One region of the Photobacterium sanguinicancri genome, then DNA from elsewhere that is predicted to be linked to it. Evidence: predicted binding sites of a transcription regulator. Region 1 holds the regulator's gene; each other region holds the start of a gene.
The links. The regulator MetJ, encoded in region 1, represses methionine synthesis genes. The targets are predictions, from matches to a motif close to TTAGACNTNTANANGTCTAA.
Positions count from the first base shown of each region.

Region 2: metH (methionine synthase) is a predicted target of MetJ. The motif match lies at 2,223-2,242, and genes of this name have one in related genera.
Region 3: metE (5-methyltetrahydropteroyltriglutamate--homocysteine S-methyltransferase) is a predicted target of MetJ. The motif match lies at 3,048-3,067, and genes of this name have one in related genera.

Region 1 covers NZ_AP024850.1:206,605-213,468, reverse strand. The annotation lists gene metF (methylenetetrahydrofolate reductase) at 1-630, opposite strand, end outside; gene OCU87_RS00990 (bifunctional aspartate kinase/homoserine dehydrogenase II) at 950-3,367, opposite strand; gene OCU87_RS00985 (O-succinylhomoserine (thiol)-lyase) at 3,367-4,533, opposite strand; gene metJ (met regulon transcriptional regulator MetJ) at 4,802-5,119, shown strand; gene OCU87_RS00975 (cation:proton antiporter) at 5,303-6,466, opposite strand; gene OCU87_RS00970 (cation-translocating P-type ATPase) at 6,538-6,864, opposite strand, start outside.
Region 2 covers NZ_AP024850.1:314,122-320,985, forward strand. The annotation lists gene metA (homoserine O-acetyltransferase MetA) at 1-721, shown strand, start outside; gene OCU87_RS01550 (cation:proton antiporter) at 819-2,099, opposite strand; gene metH (methionine synthase) at 2,293-5,964, shown strand; gene lysC (lysine-sensitive aspartokinase 3) at 6,037-6,864, opposite strand, start outside.
Region 3 covers NZ_AP024850.1:2,361,889-2,368,752, forward strand. The annotation lists gene OCU87_RS11110 (CHASE domain-containing protein) at 1-411, opposite strand, end outside; gene metE (5-methyltetrahydropteroyltriglutamate--homocysteine S-methyltransferase) at 689-3,034, opposite strand; gene metR (HTH-type transcriptional regulator MetR) at 3,268-4,179, shown strand; gene OCU87_RS11125 (GGDEF domain-containing protein) at 4,320-5,405, opposite strand; gene OCU87_RS11130 (DUF4250 domain-containing protein) at 5,673-5,861, opposite strand; gene OCU87_RS11135 (hypothetical protein) at 6,155-6,820, opposite strand.

The DNA.
Region 1 (6,864 bases):
ACCCGGTACAATTTCAACATCAATGCCGGCAGCAACACAACGGTCACGGAAGCGTAAGTAGCTTTCAACGTCAAAGAAAAATTGGGTGATCGCACGGCTCGCACCGGCATCCACTTTACGCTTAAGATTGATCAAATCTGCTTGAGCGCTTTTTGCTTCTGGGTGAACTTCCGGGTAAGCCGCTACCGAAATATCAAACTCCGCTTCTTTGCGTAGCAGTTCAACCAAGTCAGCAGCATACATATCAGGCTTGCCACCTTGTGGTGGTAAATCACCACGCAGTGCAACGATATCGCGAATACCGCTGTTCCAGTAGTCACGGGCGATAGTACGTAGTTCATCGCGTGTTGCATCGATACAGGTTAAATGCGGGGCAGCCACAAGGCCTGTCTGATCTTTAATATCTTTAATAATAGAGTGAGTGCGATCGCGTTCACCCGAATTAGCACCGTAAGTCACAGACACAAACTTCGGCTTTAATGTTTTTAGACGATGGATAGAAGCCCAAAGGGTCTTTTCCATTTGCTCGCTGCTTGGCGGAAAAAACTCAAATGACACATTGATATCCCCTTTAAGGTCTACAATGTTTTGGTTAAGCGCCTCTAAATGGCTTGCGTGAGAATACCCCATAGTTCATCCCTTCCTGTCCTGGCGCCGTGGCCTGCTATCCTTAAAAGCGAACGTCTTTAAATAACCATTTAGACGTCTATATGTCTACAGAATGTCGTGATAACAATTTAATGTCAACCTACTAATCATGAATTTTTCTCACGTTCATATTGCATAATTTTCAATATAAAAAAACCTGCCAAAGGCAGGTTTCAAGGGGAATAGAGTATATTCCCAGTAAGGTGACAATTACCTCGTAATCATCCTATTTAGACCAAGCTCTCACCCTACATTCAACTGTGTTGGCAGAATATAAAGCCGTCGACGCAATCATCACATGCTAAAGCAGAGCGGCTAAACGATTAATATCTGACAATAATGCGCCTGCTGTAACATCACGCCCAGCACCCGGCCCGCGGATCACCAGTGGGTTATCACGGTACCAACGACTTTCTATAGCAAAAATATTGTCACACGGCAGTAGGTTCGCCAGCGCATGCTCTTTGGGCAATGCTTCGACCCCAACGGCAGCCTTGCCTTTCTTATCCAACCTCGCCACATAACGCAGTACTTTTTCTTCCCCATTGGCTTTAATGAGGCGTTTTTGTAAACGGCTATCGAGCTCTTCTGCTTGCTCAAAGAAGGTATCTAAACTGACTTTAGCCAATGACTCAGGCACTAGCGTTTCCACTTTAACCTGCTCAGGTTCAATGCTGAGTCCCGACTCACGCGCCAAAATAACCAGCTTGCGCATCACATCACTGCCGTCTAGATCATGGCGAGGATCGGGTTCAGTTAAGCCTTGTTGCCACGCTTGCTCAATTAATACCGAAAACGGTACTGAGCCATCATATTGCTGGAATAGCCATGATAAAGTGCCAGAGAAAATCCCCGATACCGCAATGATGTCATCGCCACTTTCCCGTAAATCACGCACTGTATGGTTTACGGGTAAGCCTGCACCAACCGTCGCGTTATATAGCCAATGACGACTGGTTTTGGCAAACGCATCTTGTACTGCGTGGTAATCAACACTCGATGCAGAACCTGCCACTTTGTTCGCCGAAATCAGGTGTAAGCCACTTTCTGCCACTTGTGGATATTTCGCCGCCAATTGAGCACTGGCTGTGACATCCAAAATCACCACATCATCATACGGATGTGCGGCTAGCGTGGTAAGTAACTCTCCGTCTTCATATTCAATCGCTTCATCATTGAAATACGTTAAGGCACGAGATGGTTCAATGCCCTGATAATCAATCCAATGACGGCTACTATCGGCAACACCAATCAGAGTGAAAGTCTTCCCATGGCGCTTGCTCAGTTGCTCACGTTCGGTTTCAAATAACTCAAGCCAACGGCTACCTATATTGCCTTTGCCACAGAGCACTAAACCAATTCGCTTTTGAGCTTGAAATAAACTCTGGTGCACTCGCCCAATCAAGGTTTCTGGGTTTACATGGCGTAAAATCGCCACCAAGCTCAACCCTGATTCGGCTTCAGCCAAAAACTCAACCGGCTGGCCTTTTAGCTGCTGATAAAAGCCATGGCAATGCACTGGGTTATTCACCACCCCCGCCCCAACAACGGCAACCATAGTGAAACCATCGCGCAATCTTAATTCTGCGGCAATACCACGATCTTGCAGTAAGCCCAGAACCCCATTGACCACTTCACCTGTATACGCCAATAAAATTCGACCTTGCTCAGGATCAATGCTCTGTGCCAATGGCGGTAATTGTGCCCGTAGCAATGTGCGCTCTAGTTCTTTACGAACAGGTTCAAAATCATTGGCACGTGGCACATCAAGTTCAATCAAGCAGACATCATCTAATGAAGTAACAATTTTCGCACCGCGACCTGAAGCTAAAACACGCTCCACACGCGTTGAGCCCGATTCAGGCTGATGACTACAACGTAGCATCAAGTCAATGGTGCTTTGTGCGACAGGTTGAAGGGTACGGCTATGTAATACCGGTGCGGCAAGTCGGGCCAATTCACTGGCTTCATCAAGGCGCAGCAACGGTAGCAGACAGGCATCTTTAACCTGATTAGGATCAGCGCTATACACACCCGCGACATCACTCCAAATCGTCACGCGCGAGACATCCGCTAACGCACCAATCACAGTGGCAGAATAATCAGATCCATTACGGCCTAGTAGCACCGTTTGACCCGCTTGGTTTTGGGCCATAAAACCAGTAATCACAATACGGTGCTGGCTGTGTTGGATCAGTTGCTGCTGGAGTAATGGCCGCGAAGCTGCGCAATCCACTTCAGGCTGAGCGGCTTGCTCTGCTCGTAAAAAATCACGAGAGTCGAGAGCGCATGCGGGTAATTGATCCACATTTAATAACGCTGCCAATAAGCGAGCAGACCATAATTCACCATGGCCTAATACTTTAGCTCGCGTGGCCTCATCTAACGTTTGGTCACTAAGCGCTGACAATGTACTCAGTTCAAGGTGGAGCTGGGTTTGTAGTTCATCGGCAACGGGCTCAGGCAATAACTCTTTGATCAACGCTTGCTGATACTGACGTAGCGCTTGCAGTGCCTCATGGGCATGACGCCCATCTTTGGTTAGCAAAGTAAGCCATTCAATCAAACGGTTGGTGGTTTTTCCGGCCGCCGACACCACAATCAGATCATCGGCATTCGAGTATTCCTGCAAGATTGTTGCAACCCGACGATAGCACTCAGCATCGGCTAAGCTGCTGCCACCAAACTTATGTAATTGACGCGGTTGAGCCTGAGTCATTATCCCACCTCTGCTGCTTGTTGAAATGCTTGTGCTAAGTCGGCGACCAAATCACTTGGATCTTCGAGACCCACCGATAAACGAAGTAGTGCCGTATTAATACCAGCCTCTGCTTGTGCTTCATCTGACATCGCGCGGTGCGTCATGCTTGAGGGGTGAGCAATCAGGCTTTCAGTGCCGCCTAAGGATTCCGCGAGCGAGAAACATTTAAGCACTTTCACAAACACTTCAAGTTGCTGGAAACTTCCAGCTAATTCAAAGCTAATCATAGAGCCAAAGCCTTTTTGTTGGCGCTTAGCAATATCATGCCCGGGATGATCAGGTAGGCTAGGATGATAGATAGCTGCAACTTGAGGGTGATCTTTTAAGAATGCCAGCACTTGAGCGCCATTTTCTTCGTGCATCTTCATACGTGGTACTAAAGTACGTAAACCTCTAAGGGTCAGGTAGGCATCAAACGGCGCACCTGTCGCACCAATACAATTTGCCCACCATGCGATGTTTTCCGCTTGCTCTGCATCAGCAGAAATAAGGATACCGCCCACAACATCGGAGTGGCCGTTGATATATTTAGTGGTCGAATGCACGACAAAGTCTGCACCTAATGCGATAGGCTGTTGCAGGACTGGAGAGAGGAAGGTGTTATCAACCGCCACTTGTGCGCCCGCTGCTTTGGCTTGCTGGCATAAAACTTCGATATCAATAACACGAAGTAACGGGTTAGATGGGGTCTCCACCCAAATAATTTTAGGTTGCTTAGCAAGAGCACGAGCAAAAGCTTGCGGATCAGACTGATCAACAAACTCAACCTTAAAGTCGCCTTTATTCGCGCGAGTATTGAATAAGCGATAAGTACCGCCATAACAATCGTGCGGGGCAACAATAAGATCATCAGGACCTAATAAAGCAGAAACGAGAAGGTTAATCGCAGCCGTACCACAACTTGTTACCACACCACCCGCACCGCCTTCCAACTCAGTTAACGCATCGGCCAACATATTGCGGCTTGGGTTGCCAGAACGAGTATAATCATATTGCGGAACCTCACCCAGTTGTGGAAAACTGTAGGTGGATGTGAGGTAGATTGGCGGGACGACCGCATGATGCTGAGAGTCGGATTCAATGCCGGTACGAACTGCAATCGTGGCAAGTTTCTTGTCACTCATATTAACCTTCCTTGTTTCGGTTTAATGCCGAATAAAATTCCTTCATCAACATTAACTACATTAAACTAGGACGTCAACACTTCCAGACGTCTATATGTCTTTGCTTATGGCGGTAAATATCGCTAAAATTCAACCAAACTTTAATTATGACTCACTGCCCTACTCGCAGTTATTTCGTAAGACCCCAATATCTCTGAGGTTTATTCAGAACATAGTGGCGTGAAATAACCTGAGCGGCGGTAAAACAACAACGCTGAGAAGGTAAAACATGGCAGAGTGGAATGGCGAGTACATCAGTCCATACGCGGAACACGGTAAGAAAAACGAACAAGTAAAAAAAATTACGGTGTCGATTCCATTAAAAGTCTTAAAGATTCTGACTGATGAACGTACGCGCCGTCAGGTAAATAACCTGCGCCATGCAACGAATAGTGAATTGCTCTGTGAAGCTTTTTTACATGCTTATACAGGTCAACCATTACCAACAGATGACGATATTCGTAAAGACCGTCCGGATGATCTACCCGCAGAAGCAAAAGCTTTGATGGATGAGATGGGCATTACTTACGAAGACATCAACGAATAAGCCGTCTTCGAGATACAAAAAACTGACTGTGGTGACAACTTTGGAACCACAGTCAGTAAATATGGAAACACGCTACTTCTTGTTATCATTAATGGCAGCTTTTACTTTATTCTTGCTTACGCTGCGCGTCCTACCACTAGCGTTAAAAGAAAAATAGAAATAACTAGACCAAGTAATTTAAGTTCACGCTTTTTCATAAAACTCTCCTTTTTGCTCGTCACTCAAAATAAGTTTTCTTACAACCATGATAAACACACCGGTTAGCACTAAATTCAGCGCTAATGACAACATGCTGATCGTCACAATTGGACCGCCGAAACCGTAACCAATACTGATCATCAACACACCCGCGCCAACCTCACCTCGTGGCCACATGCTAATCGACAATGCCAAACGCTCTTTAAGCGTGGCTTCCTTGCGATAACAAAACAGTGGGAACATCTTGCCGATATTGGCAATCACCGAAATCACCAATACGTGATAAGTAATTTCAGCGAGCGACATCGCAGGCATTGAAAGAGTGATACTGTCTGAAGCGGTCGTTGCGACGCCCCCAAAAATTTGCGGTAAGCTCAAGCCAACCAGCACCATGAACACGCCAGCGACAGAACTTGAGACTTGCTGATCAGCGGCGGATTCATGTTGCGATTTCATCATGCACCCCAGCACAAAAGCGGGTAGCAAAACTTCAAAATGGACGCCACTGCGCAAATAAAACAACTCACACAGCAACGCAATAATGACGGAGTAGCCCATCACAGCACCGGCAGACGACGGAATAGCCCATAGATGTAAATAACGATAACCCAGCGCTAACAAACCAAACATTAAGACTAGCGTCACGCCTAATGCAGGCTGCCAACCCACCACCAAAATAGATAATGGAATCATCAAGAGGACGGTATCGAGATCATCAAAAATGGCCAATATACGGGCTTTGTTAAACATCCACGTCGCACCAAGTCCAGCGGCTGTGAGCATGGCAAACAATACTCCAGCAGAGGTTGGCGCAGCAAAGCGGCCAATCACTAAAGTCTCTGTCCACGCATCGACATTGCTCCACATCTCTGGCGGCATCAGCACGAACACGAAATACAGTACTACCCCAACCCATGGGAAGGTGGCCGTCGTCATTGCGACCACATAATCCCAGCGATACTGCTTTAAGTTGTTCTTATCGATTTCAAACTCACGACCAACATTGATCATGATGTAGGCCAGCGCCGACATCGTCAGCACCATAATGGTGGGTTGCAGTTGGCCGTAGCCAGCAATGAATGATGGTAGCAATTGTGAGCACACTAGCCCCACCAACAGTAATGCGGAATATATAATGATTTTTTTCACGTCATAACCTCTTGTATTACATTGCTCGTCGAAAAGAGCCTGCCCCCCTCATAGAGGTGCAGGCAGTTAGGTTAGACGAATTTCACTTTAGTAATTTCTTTGATACCCGACAGTACGAATGTCGGTACAGATGCGGCAATAATCACAGCCACCAGGTGACCAAATGACAGGGATTCAGTGTTAAAGATCATCTGACCTAAACCTGTGTACATCACCCCTAGCGATAGCGTTGCAGACAAGGCTACTGCGCCTAGTAGATACTTATTGGTGAATGGATTTTTACGGTATAGCGTAGTGAAGCTACGTGAATCAAATAGGTGCCATAGCTGTGCGAAGATCAGCATGGCGAAAGCAACAGTCTGTGCGTATTCTGCACTGTGACCCGCATTCAATGCCCA
Region 2 (6,864 bases), 110 kb from region 1:
TAATCGTCCTACTCGAAATACGCCACAAGAGCACCTTGATACTTTCTATCGTCAATTTGAAATGGTGAAGTCACGTAATTTCGATGGCTTGATTGTGACGGGAGCGCCGCTAGGGCTCGTACAGTTTGAAGATGTGCTTTATTGGGAAGAGATCCAAGCCATCATGAATTGGGCGAAAGAGCATGTTACCTCAACATTATTTGTGTGTTGGGCAGCTCAGGCTGGGTTGAAGCTGCTATATGATTTACCTAAGAAAACGCGCAAAGAAAAGTTATCAGGTATCTACAATCATGCCATTCATGACTGTCATCATCCTCTTCTACGTGGATTTGATGAGACGTTTAAAGCCCCTCACTCCCGCTATGCTGACTTTTCTCCTGATTATTTAGCGGAACACACGGATCTTGATATTTTAGCAACGTCAGAACAAGCAGGCGTGTATTTAGCCGCAACCAAAGATAAACGTAATGTCTTTGTGACTGGCCACCCTGAATATGATGTTAGTACCTTGCACAATGAATATGTGCGTGATTGCGGTGAAGGGATGGAGCCGAATATTCCACTTAATTATTATCCAGATGATGATCCTAGCCGATCACCGATTGCGAGCTGGCGAAGTCATGGTCATTTATTGTTTGCTAACTGGCTTAATTACTGCGTTTACCAGCAAACGCCTTTCGATCTCGACCACTTTTCTGAAGACAATTTTACAAAAGACTGATGCTACATATCCATCAATAACAATTTATCTTGTCAGAATTAAGAATATAAAAAAGGCCTGCGACTGCAGGCCTTTTTTGTATTGAGTGTAGCTTAAATCAGCTGTTCTGTGATTCCCAACCTTTCGCTTTTTGGATCAGGGAGGTAATGGTTGAGCCTTGAATCAAAATAGAGAACACGACTACGGCATAAGTCATGACGAGGATGATTTCTCGGACATCAATGTTCTTTTCTGGAATAACAATGACACCAGCAGGAATTGCCATTGCCATGGCGAGCGCTAAGCCACCACGCAAGCCACCCCAAGTAAGGATTCGTACAGAGTAAGGGTTGTAGTCTCGGTATCGGTTAAAGCCGACATACGATAAACGTACGCTTAAGTAGCGGCTAAGCAGTACTAGCGGTACGGCAATCGACATTAGAATCCAATCTTCAGAGTGGAAATTAAATTGCAGCATACTCATACCAATCAATAGGAAAAGTACACCATTTAGGAATTCATCAACGAGTTCCCAGAAGTGATCTAAGTGATCTTCACTTTCTTTTGAGAAGCCAATGTAGCGTGTCCAGTTACCAATCATGATACCTGCAACCACCATTGCTAGCGGGCCAGATACATGAATCACATCAGCAAAGACGTAACCTGCAGTAGGAATACCTAGTGTCAAAAGCAATTCCATTGAGTGATCATCGGTTGCGCTGATCAAGTAATGGAATAGCAGGCCGAGTGCAAAGCCGTAGGCTATACCGCCAATTGCTTCTTGTAGGAATAGTTGACCTACACCTAATACCGTCGGTGCTTCTTGGCCAAAGGCGACAGTAAAAAGGGTGACGAAAATTACAAGGCCAAAACCATCATTGAAAAGTGACTCACCTTCAATTTGGGTTGAAATACGGCGTGGCGCATCCATTTTCTTCACAATGGCCAGAACAGCGATGGGGTCGGTCGGTGAAATAAGAGAACCAAAAATCAGGCAGTAAATGAAATCAAATTGAATGCCGATAACTTGGCAAATACCCCAGAGAGCACCACCGATAAAGAAGGTTGAGAAAAGAGTGGCACCTAATGCCAATACGGTGATTTCCCATTTTTGGTCTTCGAGGTTTGGTAGTTTAATACCAAGGCCGCCAGCAAAAAGAAGAAAGCCTAAGATCCCTTTGAGAAGGAAACTTTCAAAATTTATTTTCCCCAGTTGTTCTGCGGCGATGTCTTGAAGATTAAACCACCCATTTTGTCCGGCAATAACGATCCCTATAGATAAAACCAGCGCTCCTGCTGTAATGGCTATGGTTGTTTGCATCTTGCCTATTTTGCTATTAACAAAAGCGATGAGCATCGCCGCTGCGGCAAGGAAACATAAGGTACTGTATACGGACATTCGAAACCTCGGGTTGGTGAATGTGTAAAGTTAAAAATTGTCACAAAATATAAAACCATCGGGTCATGATAGCCATAAAAAAATCAGGCTTTTGATGAATTAGTTTTTCTATTCCAATTATCTTTAGACGTCTAGATTTCCATTGTTGCTGTGATAGGATGTGAATTAGCTGTAACACTAAAAAAGGAAGTAGATAGTGGCTAAGGGCAAAGGAATACTTGAACAAAGGTTAGCACAACAGATCCTAATCATAGATGGTGGCATGGGCACCATGATTCAGGGGTATAAATTAGAGGAAGAAGATTACCGGGGTGAACGCTTCCGCGATTGGCATTCAGATCTGAAAGGTAATAACGACCTACTTGTCCTGACCCAGCCACAGTTAATCAAAGATATCCATCTTGCTTATTTAGAGGCAGGCGCTGATATTTTAGAGACGAACACTTTCAATGCCACCACGATTGCGATGGCTGACTATGATATGGAAAGCTTGAGCGCAGAAATCAATTATGAAGCTGCGAAGCTTGCTCGCCAAGCTGCTGATGAGTGGACAGCTAAAACGCCTGATAAACCTCGCTTTGTTGCTGGTGTGTTGGGCCCAACGAACCGTACGTGTTCTATTTCTCCTGATGTTAATGATCCCGGCTATCGCAATGTCACCTTTGACCAGTTGGTGGAAGCTTATTCTGAATCGACGCGTGCGCTTATTGCGGGCGGAGCTGATATTATTTTGGTGGAAACTATCTTTGATACCTTGAATGCAAAGGCCTGTACTTTTGCTGTTGAAACGGTATTCGAAGAAGATGGTATCCACTTACCTGTGATGATATCAGGTACGATCACCGATGCTTCTGGTCGTACACTCTCAGGTCAAACGACCGAAGCATTTTATAACTCATTGCGTCACGTAAAACCGATTTCATTTGGCTTGAACTGTGCGTTGGGGCCTGATGAGTTGCGTGAATATGTGAGTGAATTATCGCGTATTTCAGAATGTGCCGTTTCTGCTCACCCTAATGCAGGCTTACCTAATGCTTTTGGTGAATATGATTTAAGCCCTGAAGAGATGGCTGAACATATTCAAGAATGGGCGCAAAGCGGTTTCTTAAATCTGGTTGGTGGGTGTTGTGGTACAACCCCTGATCATATTCGTCAAATGTATGAAGTCACGCGTGACCTTCAACCTCGGCAATTACCTGAAATCCCGGTTGCTTGCCGATTATCCGGCCTTGAGCCACTGACCATTGATGCGGATACTTTGTTTGTAAATGTTGGTGAGCGTACTAACGTTACGGGCTCCGCTCGCTTTAAACGGCTTATCAAAGAAGAACTATACGACGAGGCATTGGAAGTCGCACGACAACAAGTCGAAGCGGGAGCACAAATCATCGATATTAATATGGATGAGGGGATGCTGGATGCAGAAGCTGCGATGGTGCGCTTTTTAAACCTTTGTGCCACCGAGCCTGAAATCTCAAAAGTGCCCATTATGGTCGACTCCTCTAAATGGGAAGTGATTGAGGCGGGCCTTAAATGCGTTCAAGGTAAACCGATTGTTAATTCGATTTCTTTGAAAGAAGGAAAAGAGAAATTTATAGGCCAAGCTAAATTACTGCGTCGCTATGGTGCTGCGGTGATAGTGATGGCATTTGATGAAGTAGGTCAGGCCGATACTAGAGAGCGAAAAGTTGAGATTTGTACCAATGCGTATCGAGTATTAGTCGACGAAGTGGGTTTTCCACCTGAAGATATTATCTTTGACCCTAATATTTTTGCCGTCGCAACCGGTATTGAAGAGCATGATAATTATGCGGTCGACTTTATTGAAGCGGTCGGTGATATCAAGCGCACGTTGCCATACGCCATGATTTCGGGCGGTGTGTCTAACGTTTCTTTTTCTTTCCGTGGTAATAACGCGGTACGTGAAGCTATTCATGCTGTTTTCCTTTATCACTGCTTTAAGCAAGGCATGGATATGGGGATCGTCAATGCAGGTCAATTAGCTATTTATGATGATTTACCGGATGAATTACGCGAAGCCGTTGAAGATGTTGTCCTTAATCGTCGCTCTGACAGCACTGAACGTTTACTCGATATTTCAGCAAAATACCGCGATAGCGGCAAAGTAGAAGAAGATCGCAGTGCGCAAGAGTGGCGTGGTTGGCCTGTTGAAAAGCGCCTTGAACATGCGTTAGTTAAAGGCATTACAGAGTTTATCGTTGAAGATACAGAAGAAGCGCGCGCCAAAGCGAGTAAGCCTCTTGAAGTGATTGAAGGCCCATTAATGTCGGGCATGAATGTGGTCGGTGACTTGTTTGGTGAAGGTAAAATGTTTTTACCTCAAGTAGTCAAATCGGCTCGTGTAATGAAACAAGCCGTTGCCTATTTAGAGCCTTACATTAATGCTGAAAAGCAGGCGGGTTATAGCAACGGAAAAATATTGCTGGCGACGGTAAAAGGCGATGTCCATGATATTGGTAAGAATATCGTAGGGGTTGTTTTGCAGTGTAATAACTATGAGATTATTGATCTTGGAGTGATGGTATCTTGTGAAAAGATCCTCAAAGTGGCGAAAGAAGAAAATGTCGACATTGTTGGGTTAAGTGGCCTGATTACCCCATCGCTTGATGAAATGGTCCACGTAGCCAAAGAAATGGAACGACAAGGTTTTGATTTACCGCTTTTGATTGGCGGTGCCACCACTTCAAAAGCACATACAGCGGTTAAGATAGAGCAAAATTATCATGCGCCTGTGGTGTATGTATCGAATGCATCTCGTGCTGTTGGAGTATGCTCTGCGTTATTGTCTGATGCGCAGCGACCAGCTTTTGTTGAGCGGTTAGATAAAGAATATGACGTAGTACGCGATCAACATAGTCGTAAAAAAACTCGCACCGCCCCTGTCACGCTAGAGCAAGCTCGTGAGAACTGTGTTGATATTGATTGGAATGAATACACGCCCCCTATTCCTGCGAAGCCGGGTGTACATATATTCAAAGACTTTCCGGTTGCGGAATTACGCCAATATATCGATTGGACACCCTTTTTCATGACTTGGTCGCTAAGTGGTAAATACCCGACGATTTTACGCCATGAAGTGGTAGGGGAAGAAGCACAGCGTTTGTTTAATGATGCGAATGCATTATTGGATGAGATCGAACAAAAAGGCATGATCAAAGCAAATGGTGTTTGTGGCTTATTCCCGGCTAATAACATTGGCGATGACGTTGAAGTATATACCGACGACACTCGCACGGAAGTATTAACAGTGCTGCATGGTTTACGTCAGCAGACAAAGAAAACCAAAGGGGCTAACTACTGTCTGTCGGACTATATTGCACCGAAGAAAAGTAATAAGCCTGATTGGATTGGTGCGTTTGCGGTAACTGGTGGTATTGGTGAATATGACATTGCCGAGCAATTTAAAGAAGCGGGTGACGATTATAATGCCATCATGATCCAAGCCGTTGCGGATCGATTGGCGGAAGCATTTGCTGAATGTTTACATAGAAAAGTACGCACAGAACTATGGGGGTTCTCCCCTGATGAAGAGCTGACTAATGATGATTTGATCCGAGAGAAATATCAGGGCATTCGCCCTGCACCGGGTTACCCTGCATGTCCAGAACATACTGAAAAAGGCGCGATTTGGTCACTGCTAGAACCTGAACAAAATGCTGGAATGACGTTAACTGAAAGCTATGCGATGTGGCCGGGAGCTGCAGTTTCAGGTTGGTACTTCTCTCACCCAGAATCTCGTTATTTTGCAGTCGCACAAATTCAGAAGGATCAGGCGGAAGACTATGCACAACGAAAAGGTTGGACATTAGAAGAGGCTGAAAAGTGGTTAGGGCCAAATTTATAGCGATTACCCTTACGCATTAAAATGGAAAGGCACTCACAGAGTGCCTTTTTATTTTTTATCTATTATGAGAGCTTAATGCTCTTCAAATAATTGCTGATGTAGCTGTTGCACGATTGGCTTCGCATTGTCTTGATCAATCAAGAAACAGAGATTGTGCGGGCTTGCGCCATAGCAGACCATCCGAAGCTGATAATCATCGAGAGAACCAAATACTTGACTCACAGAGCCTTGGATATGGCTCATTTGGTTACCAATCAATGCGACTAAGCAGAGCCCTTGCTCTACTTCTACTCGGCACCATTCGTTCAGAGCTTCAATTGCTGCTTGTGGTAGTGTCGGAGCACCACCTGCCGTATCGGTTTGATCCAGTGTCAGTGAAACGCTAACTTCTGATGTCGTAATTAAATCAACCGATATTTTATGCTCAGCTAAAATACGAAAGACTTCAGCGAGAAAACCATAAGCATGGAACATATTCAAACTAGTGAGCGTCACCATAGTTTGGTTGCAACGTAGTGCTACCGCTCGAAAAAGAGGTGCATCGCTAACTGTTTGTCGAATCCAAGTCCCTCCTTGCCCTGGTGCTTTTGACGAGCCAACAAAAACTGGAATTTGTTGGCGTATCGCAGGAACTAAGGTTGAGGGGTGGAGAATTTTCGCTCCGAAATTGGCCATTTCAGAGGCTTCGCTAAAGCTGATTTCTTTAATGGGTTGTGCTTTGGCGGTAATACGAGGATCTGTGGTGTACATCCCTGGCACATCGGTCCAAATTTCTAAGGTGGTTGCATTGATTGCCTCTGCCATTAATGCGGCACTGTAATCACTGCCGCCACGACCTAGAGTTGTCGTGTGGTTGCTCTCATCAGAACCAATAAACCCTTGGCTAACCACAACGTGATG
Region 3 (6,864 bases), 1.5 Mb from region 1:
GCGAGAGTTCGAATTGAGATCGTAACCCATTACGACTTCATTCGTTTCTAACGGCTCTAAATAAAAGACCGGATAATAATAGTCGCGATCAGTTGCTGGTCCCATGACGCCAGAGGCTAAACGCTCGGTAAATTGATAGCCTTCGAAATGCGCTTTTCCTTGTGCTTCAACTTGGCTTCTCTCTGAATGAGGAACCCGAGGGATCCACTCCAACGCTTGCACTTTATTATGGCGACTCAATATATACGCAGCCTCATCAGCGAAAGATGATGCCGATATAATTTCGTTATTATCAAAATGCGCTTTCAGCGAATAGACTGACTCTAGATTAAACTTTACTCCCTTATAATATGAGAGAGCTTTATCATTTATTTCATCTTGAAACTCGCGTTCAATATTCTTCGTTTCCACTTGATAGAATAACCAAAAAAACACGCTAGATATTACAAGGCCCACGATAGCCGAGATTAAGGTTATTCTGTAAAGTCGCTTTCCCATTGGAGCCCTTTCTATATAGTTATCCTTTCATTGTTAGAACAAAAAATCCGTATTACCAGTCTCTTGTTTCTATTTTTAGCCCTCACTAGCACTTTTATACTCTTTATTTTATAAAACGAAAAAGGACACACTTATAGTGCGTCCTTTTGGATTATTTCATCAGTATTTAAACTGTATCTCAACTAATAAATTAAACCGCTTTTGCTTGCCATTGTTCGCGTAACGTCTTGGCCGCTGTCACTAGGTTTCTCAGTGCCGCTTCTGTTTCTTCCCAGTTGCGTGTTTTTAAACCACAGTCTGGGTTAATCCATAGACGTTCTGCTGGGATCAAGGCTTCCGCTTTTTCCACTAAGTGAATAATTTGCTCAACTGACGGGATATTTGGCGAGTGAATGTCATACACACCCGGACCAATCTCATTTGGATAAGCAAACTCTTCGAATGCTTTCAGCAGTTCCATGTCTGAACGCGATGTTTCAATGGTGATCACATCAGCATCCAGTGCCGCAACCGATTTAATAATGTGATTAAACTCGCTGTAACACATGTGAGTGTGAATTTGCGTTTGTGGCTCGGCACTTGCCGCTGAAATCTTAAAGGCATTCACCGCCCAATCAAGATATGTTTGCCATTGGCTTGCTTTAAGCGGTAAACCTTCACGAATAGCAGGTTCATCAATTTGAATGATATTAATACCAGCCTGTTGTAAGTCAGCGACTTCATCACGCAGTGCAAGAGCAATCTGGTTAGCGATTTGTTCACGAGTAAGATCTTCACGCGGGAATGTCCAACCCAAGATAGTCACAGGGCCTGTTAACATGCCTTTTACTGGCTTGTCGGTTAGAGATTGTGCATACGTCGCCCATTCAACGGTCATTGGTTGCGCACGATAGATATCAGACACAATCACCGCTGGTTTAACACAGCGTGAACCGTAGCTTTGTACCCAACCAAATCGTGTTACAGCAAAACCTTCTAGCAATTCTGCAAAGTATTCTACCATGTCGTTACGCTCAGCTTCACCGTGCACAAACACATCAAGGTCGAGTGCTTCTTGGCGAGCAATTGCATCAGCAATATGCCCTTTCAGTGCGGTGTTATAATCCGCCTCTGTCAGTCGTCCGGCTTTGAAGTCGCGACGTTGCGTACGGATTTCATTTGTTTGTGGGAACGAACCAATCGTCGTCGTAGGCAATAGCGGTAAACCCAATGCATTACGCTGTTGGCGAGCACGCTCACTATACGGCGCTTTACGCTCTGCCAACGCAGCGGTAATAGCATTGGTACGCTGGCGAACATCAGCATTGTTTACACGCTCGCTGGTTGCACGTGCTTTAATCGGCGCACTGTATTTATCACATTCGGCTTTTGCAATGGCATCACCATCGAGAGCGTGTGCCAGCAAGGTAACTTCGCGGCATTTTTGTTTCGCGAACGACAACCACTGACGCACTTCTGGTTCAACATCGATTTCTAAATCCAAATCAATTGGGCTATGCAGTAATGAACACGAACTTGCGACCCATAGACGCTCACCTAATACGGCTTTTACAGGTGCTAAGCGTTCAAGTTGTGCTGATAAATCTGCGCGCCATACGTTACGCCCATTAATGACACCTGCTGAGAGCACCCAAGATTGTGGAAGTTTCGCCACCACTTCGTCTAGCTGCTCTGGTGATGCTGATAAATCAACATGCAGGCCATCAATACTAAGCTCAACAATCTTGTCTAGATGGTGGGTAATATTGTCGAAATACGTCGTTAGTAATAACTTGGTGTCACCTTTTAACACTTGGTACGCCAATTTGAATGAATCTGCCCAGGCCTTTGGTAATTCTAATGCCAGTACTGGCTCATCAATTTGTACCCATTCAACACCCAAGGCCGCTAGCTTATTTAGGATTTGTTGGTACGCATTTAGCAAACGCGGCAATAACGATAAACGGTCAAAGCCTTCTTCTTTTTCTTTACCTAGCCATAAGTAAGAAATCGGGCCTAGCAAAACAGGTTTTACATCGTGACCGGCTTTTTTCGCTTCAGCCACTTCTTCAAAAAGCTGTTGCCAACTGACGTTGAATTCATCATCTTTAGTAAACTCAGGCACAATGTAGTGATAATTCGTATTGAACCACTTTGTCATGTCTGATGCAGCACATGCACAGCCTGTTGGCGCTTTACCACGACCCACACGGAACAAAGTATCTAAATCGGGGAAGCCATTATTGTGGCGCTGTGGGATGTGGCCTAATAGCATACTGGTGCCTAACACATGGTCATACCAAGCAAAGTCACCCACGGTTACATAATCTAAACCAGCCCCTACTTGGTCACTCCAATGACGGTGGCGCAGTAAACTACCGACTTCTTTTAATTCTTTCTGATCAATCTCGCCACGCCAGTATTTTTCTAGTGCAAATTTCAATTCACGCTGAGAACCAATACGAGGGTAACCAAGAATGTGCGTGACTGTTTTTGCTGCATTGTTTGTTGTCGTGAGCGATGAGGTTGCTGTTGTTACTGTTGAGTTCGTAGTCATTGTTCTAATTCCTTCAGAAGTCTGGATGTCTAAACAATGCCGTATGTACCCTATTTGAACAATCTCGAATAACTCACATTCACGTTGAAGGAAATTCATAATCAATCATAGGAATAGTGCAAATCATTCATATTGACCATGGGTATACTTAGCCATCTAGATGTTTACACTGCTTGTTAATACAGTTACATTGAATTTAATTAATTTATTCAAACGGATATTGAAGAAAACTAATGATCGAGATAAAGCATCTTCGTACCTTATCTGTACTACGTGATACAGGGTCGTTAACAGCAACGGCCAATACGCTGTGCTTGACGCAATCTGCGCTCTCACATCAGCTTAAAGATCTAGAACAACGTTTAGGCGGGCAGCTTTTTTTGCGTAAAACGCGCCCTGTTCGCTTTACGCCTGAGGGGGATATCCTACTTAAACTGGCCGATGAAATATTTCCTCGTATCACCAAAGCCGAGCACGCTCTCGCAAATTTAAAAGAAGATGCCAATGGGCGGTTACACATGGCGATTGATTGCCACTCTTGTTTTCAGTGGTTAATGCCAGCACTAAAGGAATACCAGATCCACTGGCCGTCGGTCTCTCTTGATTTCTCATCAGGTTTTGGCTTTGAGCCTCTTCCTGCACTCACGGCGGGTGAATTGGATTTAGTCATTACATCTGATATTCAACCACGCAATGAAGTGCATTACGAACCCCTGTTCGATTTTGAAATGCGATTGGTGGTTTCTCCACAATCCCCATTGGCAGATAAAGACTTTATTGAACCTAAAGATATTCTTGACCAAACTATGCTGACCTACCCTGTTCAGAAAAACAGATTAGATGTGGTGAAGCACTTTTTACAGCCTGCGGGTGTTGAGCCAAACAAGTGGAAGCAAGCCGATAACACACTGATGCTAGTACAAATGGTGTCGGCCGACTTAGGCGTTGCAGCTTTACCTAACTGGGCAATTCATGACTTTGCACGACAAGGATTGATTGTAAGTAAACCACTAGGAAAGGGGTTATGGCGACGTTTATATGCGGCAATTCGCGCATCAGAAAATCAGCGTCATTACTTACAGGCATTTTTTGCAACAGCACGCCAACAGTGCCAGACGCACCTTGAAGGGATTAGAGCAGCTTAGTCGTATATGTCAGGAGGGCAGTCAACGCCCTCCGATTATTAATTACGGCATGGATTAAGTGCGCATGCGACGCCCTACACAATGCAGTCGTCTTTGATAGATATGCCTATTTGATAGATAGGCATAATTAATACGGTGATTTACTCGGTGTCGTATGAGTTAATCTTCGCAGCCACTCGTTTAATGCGTTTCAGCATTGTTTTCGTAGTCATATTCGGCATCAACTTAACGATCGCTGACTTCATTAGTAGCGCTTCATTCAAGTCTCTTTCTATCCATAAATCGCAACTTCGGTGAATATTAGACTCGAGCCTCTTAGCCACAATCGCGGCACCCTCGTCATCAGTTTCAGGTAAGATCAAAGCAAATTCATCAACACTAATACGCGCTATAAAATCTCTTGGTCTATAAACTCCGTGCTCTAAAGCTTTCGAGACTATTCGTAGCAAATCTTCACAAGCCTCATGGCCGCAGGTAAAAGTATATAAGCGGATGGGTTGTATATTAATGATTAAAACTGAGAGTGGCAGCTTACTACGCCGAGAAGACATCACTTCACGATCTAATTCAATATTGAAATGCTTATTATTATGAAGGTGAGTAACAGGGTCGATCAAGCCAACCGATTTTAATTGATGCTTTAAGTTTCGACTATCAAGGTGGAGAAAAACAACATCACGAAAGCTGTGATTAAGGTACTCACTAATGCCTAAAGCCAACAACAACTTTGATGCGTAAGCGAAAGTAAGGGTAGGCGTTAAGCTAGGGCTTGCAATTAAAAAGGAGCACACAATAGGAGTCGCTGCGAGTAATAATGCCGGCCGATAACCAAAAAACGCAACAACAGACACTAATATATATATTTCACCGTACAAAAAGACGGTTTGTAAGTGTGAAGGATGATCGAGGACAAGTGATAATACAGCCCAAAAAATACTGAACAGACCCGCAAATAGCAGTGATAAAGGCTTCCATTTCTCATGGCTATACGCTTTCCCAGCAAGCCACCAAAACACAACACTCGATAAAAGTGTCATCACAACTAACATGAAAAAATAGAACTTTGTTACGTATAGGCTGTAATCGGATGTCATCAACTCGACAGCCATTAAAAAAACCAAGAACGCTGATGCGCCAACTAATAAACGAATCCCTTTTTCAAGTTGTTGCTGTTGCTGCTCCTCAAAATAGACTTTCCCCTTACCAGTAAAAGCTATATTTTGCATGACGTAAAATTCTATTATGGATACTGTAATGATCTCAAGCGACCGAAATAGGTAATAACTTAATCACTTCAAAATTATTTCACATTATATTTAATGATCTTAAATACCAAAACGAAACATTCTAGTTTTTACTCTAGCTATACCCATAGTGAATCACCACGAGCCATTCATTTCAAAATACATAGATTTTAACGTAGGTTTTAACGTAGATTTTATATTCGGGTGATTAAGATAAGCGCCTCTATCATTAATAGAGGCGTCTAAAGACTATTTAAACTGATTATTAATAGGGTCGTATTGAAAACCCAACTCCCCCATTTTTTCCATGAGCTCATCATTGTCGAGTTCATAGCGGCTCAGTAATTCATCGACTGAATTGCATTCTAAGCGTAGTTTTTCATTCACAATGCCAAGCACTATGTGCCCATCCAGCTTGAGCAGATTGTTGATTTCCATGCTTCCTCCACCCCATCATTTCAGTATAAACCTCACTTTTAAGCATAGTTAGTTATCAATAAGTATCGATAATTAATCGAAGGCAAGCCTACAAAATTGACACGTTAGTCACACTGGGATAGTTACATTTCAGTGATTGCTTAGCCGATAGCGACACATAGAGTGAACGGTAAGAGTGCAGCACCCATAAAAAAGCCAACCTCAGTAAGGTTGGCTTCTTAGCTTCTTAGCTTCTTAGCTTCTTAGCTTCTTAGCTTCTTAGCTTCTTAGTATCGAAGCACTAAGCTAAATGATTAGAACAAACTCAGTTGTAGTCCACTAGATACCACCAGCAGACCAAAAGCACCTAGCAACTGCCAGCGATTTGCTTTTTTGTTAAGCATTAAATGACCAGTCCAAACAAGCAAGGCAACAACCATTGCAACAAGTGCTGCAATCACGACTGAGGTAATTGACGCTAAAGCCGTCTCATCGAACTGAGACAAATACCAAACTAAAAATGGCAGCGAGACTATGGCACCAGCAAAACCACCAAACGGCAGTAAACGATGGAAAGCCTGTAAACGAGTACGTGCTTGTGTCAGTAAGGTATGTGCTAGCAATGCACCTAGTGCTGCCCCTAATGTCAGGCTTAGTCCCGCCATCGGCAAATTCACACGGAACAAGACAGAAAGCAGCGCTAAACCAGCCAAGCCATTCGCAAAAGAAAGCATATTTAGTGGGCCAGCATCACGGGTTTTTCCGGTTTTCACTTTGATCGTAAAGTAAGCAAGTGCAAGTAACGGTAAAATTGCGAGTGGTAATTGAATAATGACAAGCACCCAACCAAGCACAAGTACTGGTAATGTTTTATGAACACGGCCGCGTTGGCCAGGGCAGATTTCGCCTTTAGTCAAAACAAGAGTAAAAATAAGCTGAGCAGTTAGCAAAGCTGGAATAAGAAAAATAATATAAGGCATCGGCTGCATCGGCATCAGTATTAACAAAGTGCAGAATTATATCT